2 regions of the Proteiniborus sp. DW1 genome follow, and region 1 is predicted to be linked to the other one. Evidence: predicted binding sites of a transcription regulator. Region 1 holds the regulator's gene; the other holds the start of a gene.
The links. The regulator LexA, encoded in region 1, represses DNA repair genes until DNA is damaged. The targets are predictions, from matches to a motif close to CNAACANNTGTTNG.

Region 1 (4,224 bases):
GCAAAAATTGTAAAGTAAAACTTTACTAGCTTTTGCAAGAGTTTTAATAAAACCTTTTGAGTTGAAAATCAACTTAAAAGGTTTTATTTGGGAGTTATTCATCAGTTGAGTTGTACAATAGGAATTTTACTATATAACTAATTGAATCTAAGATTTTCATGTGTTACAATACATAAGACAATATTATTAGAAGGTGATTTAATGAACGAGTATACGAGAAATATATTATGTAAACAATATGGCATAGACAATATTATTATTGAGTATGTTGAAAGTAAGGATAAGGTATTGAAAGAAAAATATATGGATATGATTGAAAAAGTTAAAGAATATAATCAGTATAAAATCATACATGCAATGCAAGAGGCTAAGCTCAATGCTACTCATTTCAATTGGACAACAGGCTATGGTTACGATGATATTGGAAGAGAAAAGGTAGAAGAAATTTATTCTTATGTTTTTGGTACCGAGGATGCTTTAGTAAGGCCAACTATTGTATCAGGAACACATGCAATTACTCTTACCTTGTCTGGAATTCTACGACCTGGGGATGAGCTTCTTGTAATCACTGGAAGTCCATATGATACCTTACAAAAGGTAATAGGTATAAGGGGCAATGAAAAAGGTACATTTATTGAATATGGAATAAAATACAATGAGGTCCCTTTAGATTCAAATGGAAAAATTGATATAGAAAAATCATTAGCATCTGTAACAGATAAGACTAAAATAGTTATGATTCAAAGATCTACTGGATATAGTGATAGAAAGGCTTTGACAATAGATGAAATAAAATATGCCATAGATAAGATTAAAGCTTTCAACAAAGATTTAATTATTATGGTAGATAACTGTTATGGAGAGTTTATTGAAACAGTCGAACCTACAAATGTAGGGGCAGATATAATGGCTGGCTCTCTTATAAAAAACCCTGGAGGAGGTATATCTTTATCAGGTGGCTATGTTGTAGGAAGAAAAGATTTAATTGAACTTGTTGCTAATAGAAGCACTGCACCAGGTATAGGAAAGGAATGTGGATTAACCTTTGGAATGACAAGAAATACTCTTCAAGGTTTATTTTTGGCTCCTATGATAGTTGGAGAAGCATTTAAAGGAGCTTTATTAAATGCCTTAGTATATAAAGGGTTAGGCTTTAGAGTTGTACCTGATACAGAAGATAAGAGAAGTGATATAATTCAAGGAATTGAATTTAAGTCTAGGGAAAAAGTAATTAAGTATTGTCAAGGTATACAAAGTGCTTCACCAGTTGATTCTTATGTATCTCCTGAGCCTTGGAAGATGCCTGGATATGAGGATGAGGTAATAATGGCAGCGGGAGCTTTTGTACAAGGTTCATCTATAGAATTAAGCGCAGATGCTCCAATGAGAGAGCCTTACTTTGCATATTATCAGGGAGGGCTAACTTATAACCACTGTAAGTTAGGTGTTATGATGAGTTTAAACAACTTATATAAAAATAATTTGATAGATAAAGAAAAGCTGGTTTATTAGCCAGCTTTTTATTTTAGCCTGTATAAAAGTGACTAGCACAAAATCAAAGACTTTGGCTATTTACTTTATTTTACGGTATACACCAATGATTTTTCCTAAGATTGAGACATCCTTAGTAATAATGGGATCCATAAATTGATTTTCCGGTTGAAGACGTATATGATCCTTTTCTTTAAAAAATCTCTTAATGGTAGCTTCTTCTTCGAGAAGAGCAACAACTATGTCGCCATTAATTGCAGTGTTTTGTTGTTTAACAAGTACTAAGTCTCCGTCAAGAATACCTGCTTCTATCATACTTTCTCCTCTTACTTTTAACATAAATACAGAATCGTTTTCTACAAATTCAATAGGGAGAGGAAAGGTATCTTCTATATTTTCTACTGCAAGAATAGGTTCACCTGCAGTGACTTTACCTACAATGGGAACATTAATAATTTCTCTTCTTGGAAATGGGATAATACTATCAGTTCTATCTAAAATCTCAATTGCTCTTGGTTTAGTAGGGTCTCTTCTTATATATCCTTTTTTTTCTAATTTTTCAAGATGGGCATGAACAGTAGAAGTAGATTTTAATCCTACTGCTTTACATATTTCCCTTACTGCAGGAGGATAGCCTTTAGAAAAAATCTCCTTCTTAATAAATTCAAGTATTTTTAGCTGTATTGACGATAAATCTTCATACATTTTGGCACCCCTCAATAAAGTATTTGATGTTATTATATCATAAAAAATTATAAATAGCAAACATTCGTTCGATTTTTTTCAAAAACCTATTGACAGGAACGTGTGTTCGAATTATAATTAAGTTAACGAACAAATGTTCTTTGGAGGTATTAAAATGGGAAAAAGAAAAGTAAGAATTGTTAATAAAAAGAGATTTACTATTTTTTTAACTATTGTGTTTATTATTTTTACCATAATATTTACTGGGTTATGGAAGCTAAATTTAGCTTATAGCTCAAATGATGGTAAATACATTGAGATGACCATATTGTCTGGAGATACTTTATGGGAGATTGCCAAGAGAAATAACCCCTATAATAAGGATGTTAGAATTATTGTTCAAGAAATTATGGAGATGAATAATATGAAATCTGCTAGTATAAAAGCAGGTAGTGTTATTAAGATTCCTACATACTAAAAAATGAATTAGTTTTAGTTAAAGAAATAGACCATTAACTATCAAAGGTCTATTTCTTTATATATTAATAAAAATAGCAGAGAATATGATTTTTAAGACATTCAAGAACGGTTTTTATTGGATAAAGGATTACTCTTGACAGCTTTTCTTAATCTATCGTCATCTAAATGAGTATATATTTGTGTAGTAGATACATTTTCATGACCTAATATTTGCTGTAAAGCTCTGATATCAACATTTCCATACTTATACATAAGAGTAGCAGCAGTATGTCTTAATTTGTGAGTCGAATACATTTCAGTATCTAATCCTGCATTTTTTAAATACTTTTTTACTAAATATTGAACTGTCTTATTACTGATTCTGGTTTTTCTGTTGCTCAAGAAAAGGGCGTTAGGTGTTTTAATTCCTTCTGTAGGTCTAACACGTAAATATTCATTAATAGCATGAAGACATGCTTCATTTAAATAAATAGTACGTTCCTTATCACCTTTACCAACAACAGTTAATGTATCGCCCTTGATTTTATCTACATCTATACTAACAAGCTCGGATAATCTCAAACCACAATTTAGAAAAAGGGTAATAATAGCATAATCTCTCTCTTTAAATGGACCATCAATAGAGTCTAATAAGTTTTCTGCTTCTTCAAGAGAAAGATAAACAGGATGTCTAGTGCGTGTCTTTGGCGACTCTAAATCCAAGGCAGGATTATAATCAATGATTCTGAGCTTAGAATGTAAGAATTTAAAGAAGGACCTAATGCTAGCGACTTTACGAGCTTTAGCATAATTTTTATTGTTACGTTCCTTATCTACAAAAGATATGAAAGCATATAGGTCCTGTAAATTAACTCTCTTAATCAATTGTTCGTCAACATCGGAAATATCAATTTCATCAAATGGTGTATTTTTATCTACAAGCTTATAGCGAATTTTAAGAAATCTAAAGAAAGTACGCAAATCGAAAAAGTATTCTTTTACGGTATTTTCGGATTTTCCCTTAATGGTTTCTGTGTAATTTAAGAAATCTTCTAATACTATTGGTAAGTTGTCCATTTTTTCACCTCAAATTATACAAAATATACATTTTGTATAATTATATTCTACATTTTTTAGAGAAATCCTTCTTAAATTAAGAATAATTTTATTGAATTCTGAGCTTTTATATAATGTTTGCTTTAGAAATATAATTAACAATCATGACTATTATTAATAATTTGCTTAAAGTCTATATTTTAAATCTATATTTTTAATGATTTATGGCCAAAATTGCTGCTGAATTATGTTTCTCAATTAAAAATTTCAAGATCCTATGATATTAATTTTTTTGAAGCAAATTATCAACAATTAGCGTTTTAAATCGTTTTTAAGCATAATTTTATATGTTATGATATAAAACCATTAGTAAGCAAAAATAACGTCTTTATTTCTCAAATTTAGAGCCGGTATTTTTGTGATTTATAAAAAATGATGATTTTTGATAAATCACTTATTATTTTTGTTTTTTCTATAAAATAATATGAATACTTTTTTATAAAATGACTTTACTTGTTTATATAATACTATGCT
Region 2 (4,224 bases), on a different contig from region 1:
ATTCCAATTTTCATTGCTTCTAATAATTTGTGTAAAATCTGATACCCGCCTAAATAATTCTTTGTGCTGTTCGTCAATGAGTTCTACCCCAACTGCATACTTGTCTTTCCACATCATATAAATCTCCCCATTTTGAATTATAATTCATATAATGATATAAATATATAATAAATTATACCATTTTTCTATCCCAAAAAAGCATAAATAATCATTAAAAAGTTATAATATAATCAAAATATATTTGTGATGTAACTATTTATAGGACAAGCGAAAACTATTAGAGAGTTATTTAGATATTTTTGAGATTCAATACATAATAAAAAAATAAAGCTTTGTTCATAACACCTTATCTCTATACAACATTCTCCTCATGCAGCAGCATGTCTTAGCTAATTAATATCCATTATATAGCTTGTTATAAAAAAGTGCTATATTAAATTAAATTTTCTTTCAATTTATTTATTTTCATATATATAATGGATACTGTTATAGATGTTACAGAGGCTATTGGTGCGGATAAACCTAATCCTATTAAGCCTTTTTGGAGTACTAATACCATTAAAAATGCTACTGGAATTCTGACTAATATAGATGACAATGTTCCATTTATCATTGTAAAGTTAGTTTTTCCACATCCATTTAAATATCCATTTAGATTAAACTTAATAGCAACTAGCATAAAATCTATACTATAGGTTTTAAAATATAGGCTTCCTGATTTTATTACATCTGAATCTGCTTTAAATATTCCCATTATAGATTGAGGATGTAATTGGGTCCATGCAAGGAAAAATAATGAGCATATAAAAGACATTAGTATACTTATTTTTAATGCTTTAGCAGCCCTTTCTGGTTTATTTGCTCCTACATTTTGAGCAGTTAGTGCCGCTAGAGCATATGATATTGCCATAGGTGGAAGCATTGAAAACACCTCAAATTTAGCAACTATACCTACTGCTGCTGACTCTGCTACCCCCATACTATTTGCAATGCCGGCTATAACTAAGAAAGAAGCCCAAAGTAATACTTCTTGTAAAGATAAAGGAGCTCCGACTTTTAATAGCGTCAGTATTTTATCTTTTTTAATAATAAAATTCTCTTTTTTAAACTCAAATATAAATTTTCTCCTAGATAGATAAACTATTGCTAAAACCATACTAATTCCCTGTGAAAGTACAGTAGCCAAAGCAGCACCTGCAGCTCTCATATCAAATAATCCTACAAAAGTTAAATCTAAAACTATATTAAATACACAAGCTATAGCAATAAAATATACTGGTCTTTTAGAGTCTCCTAGTCCTCTAAGTATAGCGCTTATAGAGTTATAACCAGTTATAAATACAACTCCGCTAGAACATATAATTACATACTTCATAGCATCTATATAAGCTTCTGTTGGTGTTCTTAAAATATTGAGCAAAGGTTTGGTTATTAAAAGCATTAAACCAGTTATAAGCAGTGATACAAATACTCCTAAGCACAGCATATTGCCTATTGTTTCAGATGTATCTTTATTTTTCTTTGCCCCATAGTACTGACCAATGAGAATAGTTCCTCCCATAGTAAGCCCTGTTATTAGCCCATTTACAATTTGCATAACTTGTGTGCCAACAGCTACAGATGATAGGCCTGCAGTATCTGTAAACAGACCTACAACTAACAGGTCTGCTGTACCATATAAAGCCTGTATCAAATTTGCTATTATAAAAGGAATTGAAAAACTAATAAGTGATTTATAAATGCTCCCTTCAGTTAAATCCTGTTCTATTTGCTTCAATTTTCTCATCTCCCTAGTTAATTTGCTCTCAGTTTATCTTGAGTAGTTATAGTAGTTTATAGTGCCATTATTAATAACGCCTATTATCTTTTTACCTAAGCTATGGTCTAATCTACTTAAGTAATATCTATTATACTATAATTATATTATGATAGGCTAACTACAATCAATCCATAAGTATATTACCATGTTCACTTGAATTTCTTTTGGAAAAAATAGCGGGTCAGACTTATAAGAAAAAGTCTAACCCGCCATTATAAAACTAAATATACTTCACATCTAAATTAATCGCTAAAGCTTTTTGACCTACAAAAGCCTTATCCTCAGAGCGTCCAATAAAGTCATCCCCAAACATTGTATATACATCTCCTGAAATAGTTAACTCAGGAAGTCTTCCTATTAGTCTTTCTCCATCAGTTAAGAAAGCCAGTTGAACAGGTGTACCAAATACTCCTTCTGCAGTGAAGTCGCCGCCAGAAGCTATTAGAACTGCCACTGCTAGCTGGCCATTTAGAAGCTCTTTTAATGTCTTGCCGCTGGAAGCTATCTTTAAGTATTTAGGAGCTAAGGAAGGTACTTTGTCATATTCTGCTGAGGCACTTCCTGTTAGAGGCAGATTAAATGATATTACCCATCGGTAGTCAAATTACCATACATAACTATATGTATTAGGAGAATTGGATAATATATCCTTTAGACTATATTACTATTACACCTTAATAATGTCAAGCTAATACTAAATAAAATTAATTATTTATTTAAATTATTTAATGATCGGTTGATATGGATTTTTTAAAAGATCTAATATTATTGGAGAATAGGAGATAGAAGAAAAAACATACGAACATATGTTTGCAAAATTAAAATTTAGTGGTAAAATATTGATAACAAGCAAAGGTTTGGAGTGATGCTATGGATATGCTTAATAAGCTTAAAATATTATCTGATGCAGCTAAATATGATGTATCTTGTTCATCTAGTGGTAGCAATAGGAAAGGAAAAAAAGGAGAGATAGGCAGTACTAGTGAATGTGGTATTTGTCATAGTTGGGCAGATGATGGCAGATGTATATCACTACTTAAAATACTTTTCACCAATTATTGCATATATGATTGTGCCTACTGTATAAACAGAGCTTCAAATGATGTACCTAGAGCAGCCTTTACCCCCGATGAGGTAGCGGATTTAACTATTAATTTTTATAAGAGAAACTATATTGAAGGGCTTTTCTTAAGCTCGGCTGTATATAAGAGCCCAAACTATACAATGGAGCTTTTGACCAGTGCAGTTAAAAGGCTTAGGGAGGACTATAAATTTAACGGATATATTCATCTAAAAGCAATACCAGGTGCAGATAAGACCTTAATTGAAAAAGCAGGTACTTATGTAGATAGGATGAGTGTAAATATTGAATTGCCTTCTGATGAAGGCCTGAAGCTATTGGCACCACAAAAAAAGAAAAATGCTATCATTAAGCCTATGAGTTTTATTAATTCAAGGATACATCAGGCAGTAGAAGAAAGACAAAAATTTAAATACTCTCAAAATTTTGTTCCTGCTGGGCAAACCACTCAGCTTATTATAGGTGCAACTCAAGATAGTGACCTAAAGATACTTAGACTTTCAGAATCATTATATAAAGGATTTAGACTTAAAAGAGTATATTATTCAGCTTTTATACCAGTATCTAAGCATCCTAATCTTCCGGTCCTTGCTTCTCCGCCATTAGTTAGAGAGAATAGGCTTTACCAAGCAGACTGGCTATTGAGATTTTATGGATATAATGCTAGCGAGATTCTTACCGATGAAAAGCCTGATTTTGATTTAGCTCTTGATCCTAAGTGTGATTGGGCACTGAGGAATATTGAACTGTTTCCTGTAGAGATAAATAAGGCAGATTATTATCTTTTATTAAGAGTTCCGGGTATAGGAGTCAGATCTGCTAGAAGAATAATTTCTGCTAGAAAGTTTGGGTCACTGAACTATGAAGATTTGAAGAAGCTTGGAGTAGTTTTAAAGAGAGCTAGATATTTTATAACTTGTAGCGGGAAGCACTACGGCATAAAAAGCATGAATTCTTTAGACATTAGAAACAGTCTATTGTTTAGCTCAAATAATAATGGATTTAACCCAGCAGGAGAACAGCTTTCATTGTTTTCCGTATATCCTCAGTTACTACCTACAAATGATATAGTATCAACAATAACGGGGGAGTTTTAGAATGCTACAATACATATTTGATGGAAGCTTTGATGGGCTACTAACTGCTATATATGAAGCCTACTATAGAAAAGAATTGCCAGATGAAATACTATCACAGGATAGCCCTCAGCAGAGCTTTTTAGTTGAAAAGGTACATATCGAAACAGATGAAGAAAAGGCAAAAAAGGTTTACACATCAATAAAGACAAAGATTTCAGAGTTTGCTCTAAAAAACTGCTTCTATG

Region 2: the regulator LexA is predicted to act here: its motif matches at 2,619-2,632, upstream of DW1_RS00495 (putative DNA modification/repair radical SAM protein).

Annotation. Positions count from the first base shown of each region.
Region 1 covers NZ_FMDO01000036.1:8,234-12,457, forward strand. The annotation lists gene DW1_RS08970 (methionine gamma-lyase family protein) at 202-1,512, shown strand; gene lexA (transcriptional repressor LexA) at 1,573-2,196, opposite strand; gene DW1_RS08980 (LysM peptidoglycan-binding domain-containing protein) at 2,351-2,653, shown strand; gene DW1_RS08985 (tyrosine recombinase XerC) at 2,755-3,711, opposite strand.
Region 2 covers NZ_FMDO01000003.1:79,559-83,782, forward strand. The annotation lists gene DW1_RS00480 (bacteriohemerythrin) at 1-117, opposite strand, end outside; gene DW1_RS00485 (MATE family efflux transporter) at 434-1,777, opposite strand; partial or broken gene DW1_RS16000 (hypothetical protein) at 2,040-2,408, opposite strand; gene DW1_RS00495 (putative DNA modification/repair radical SAM protein) at 2,690-3,997, shown strand; gene DW1_RS00500 (TIGR03915 family putative DNA repair protein) at 3,999-4,224, shown strand, end outside.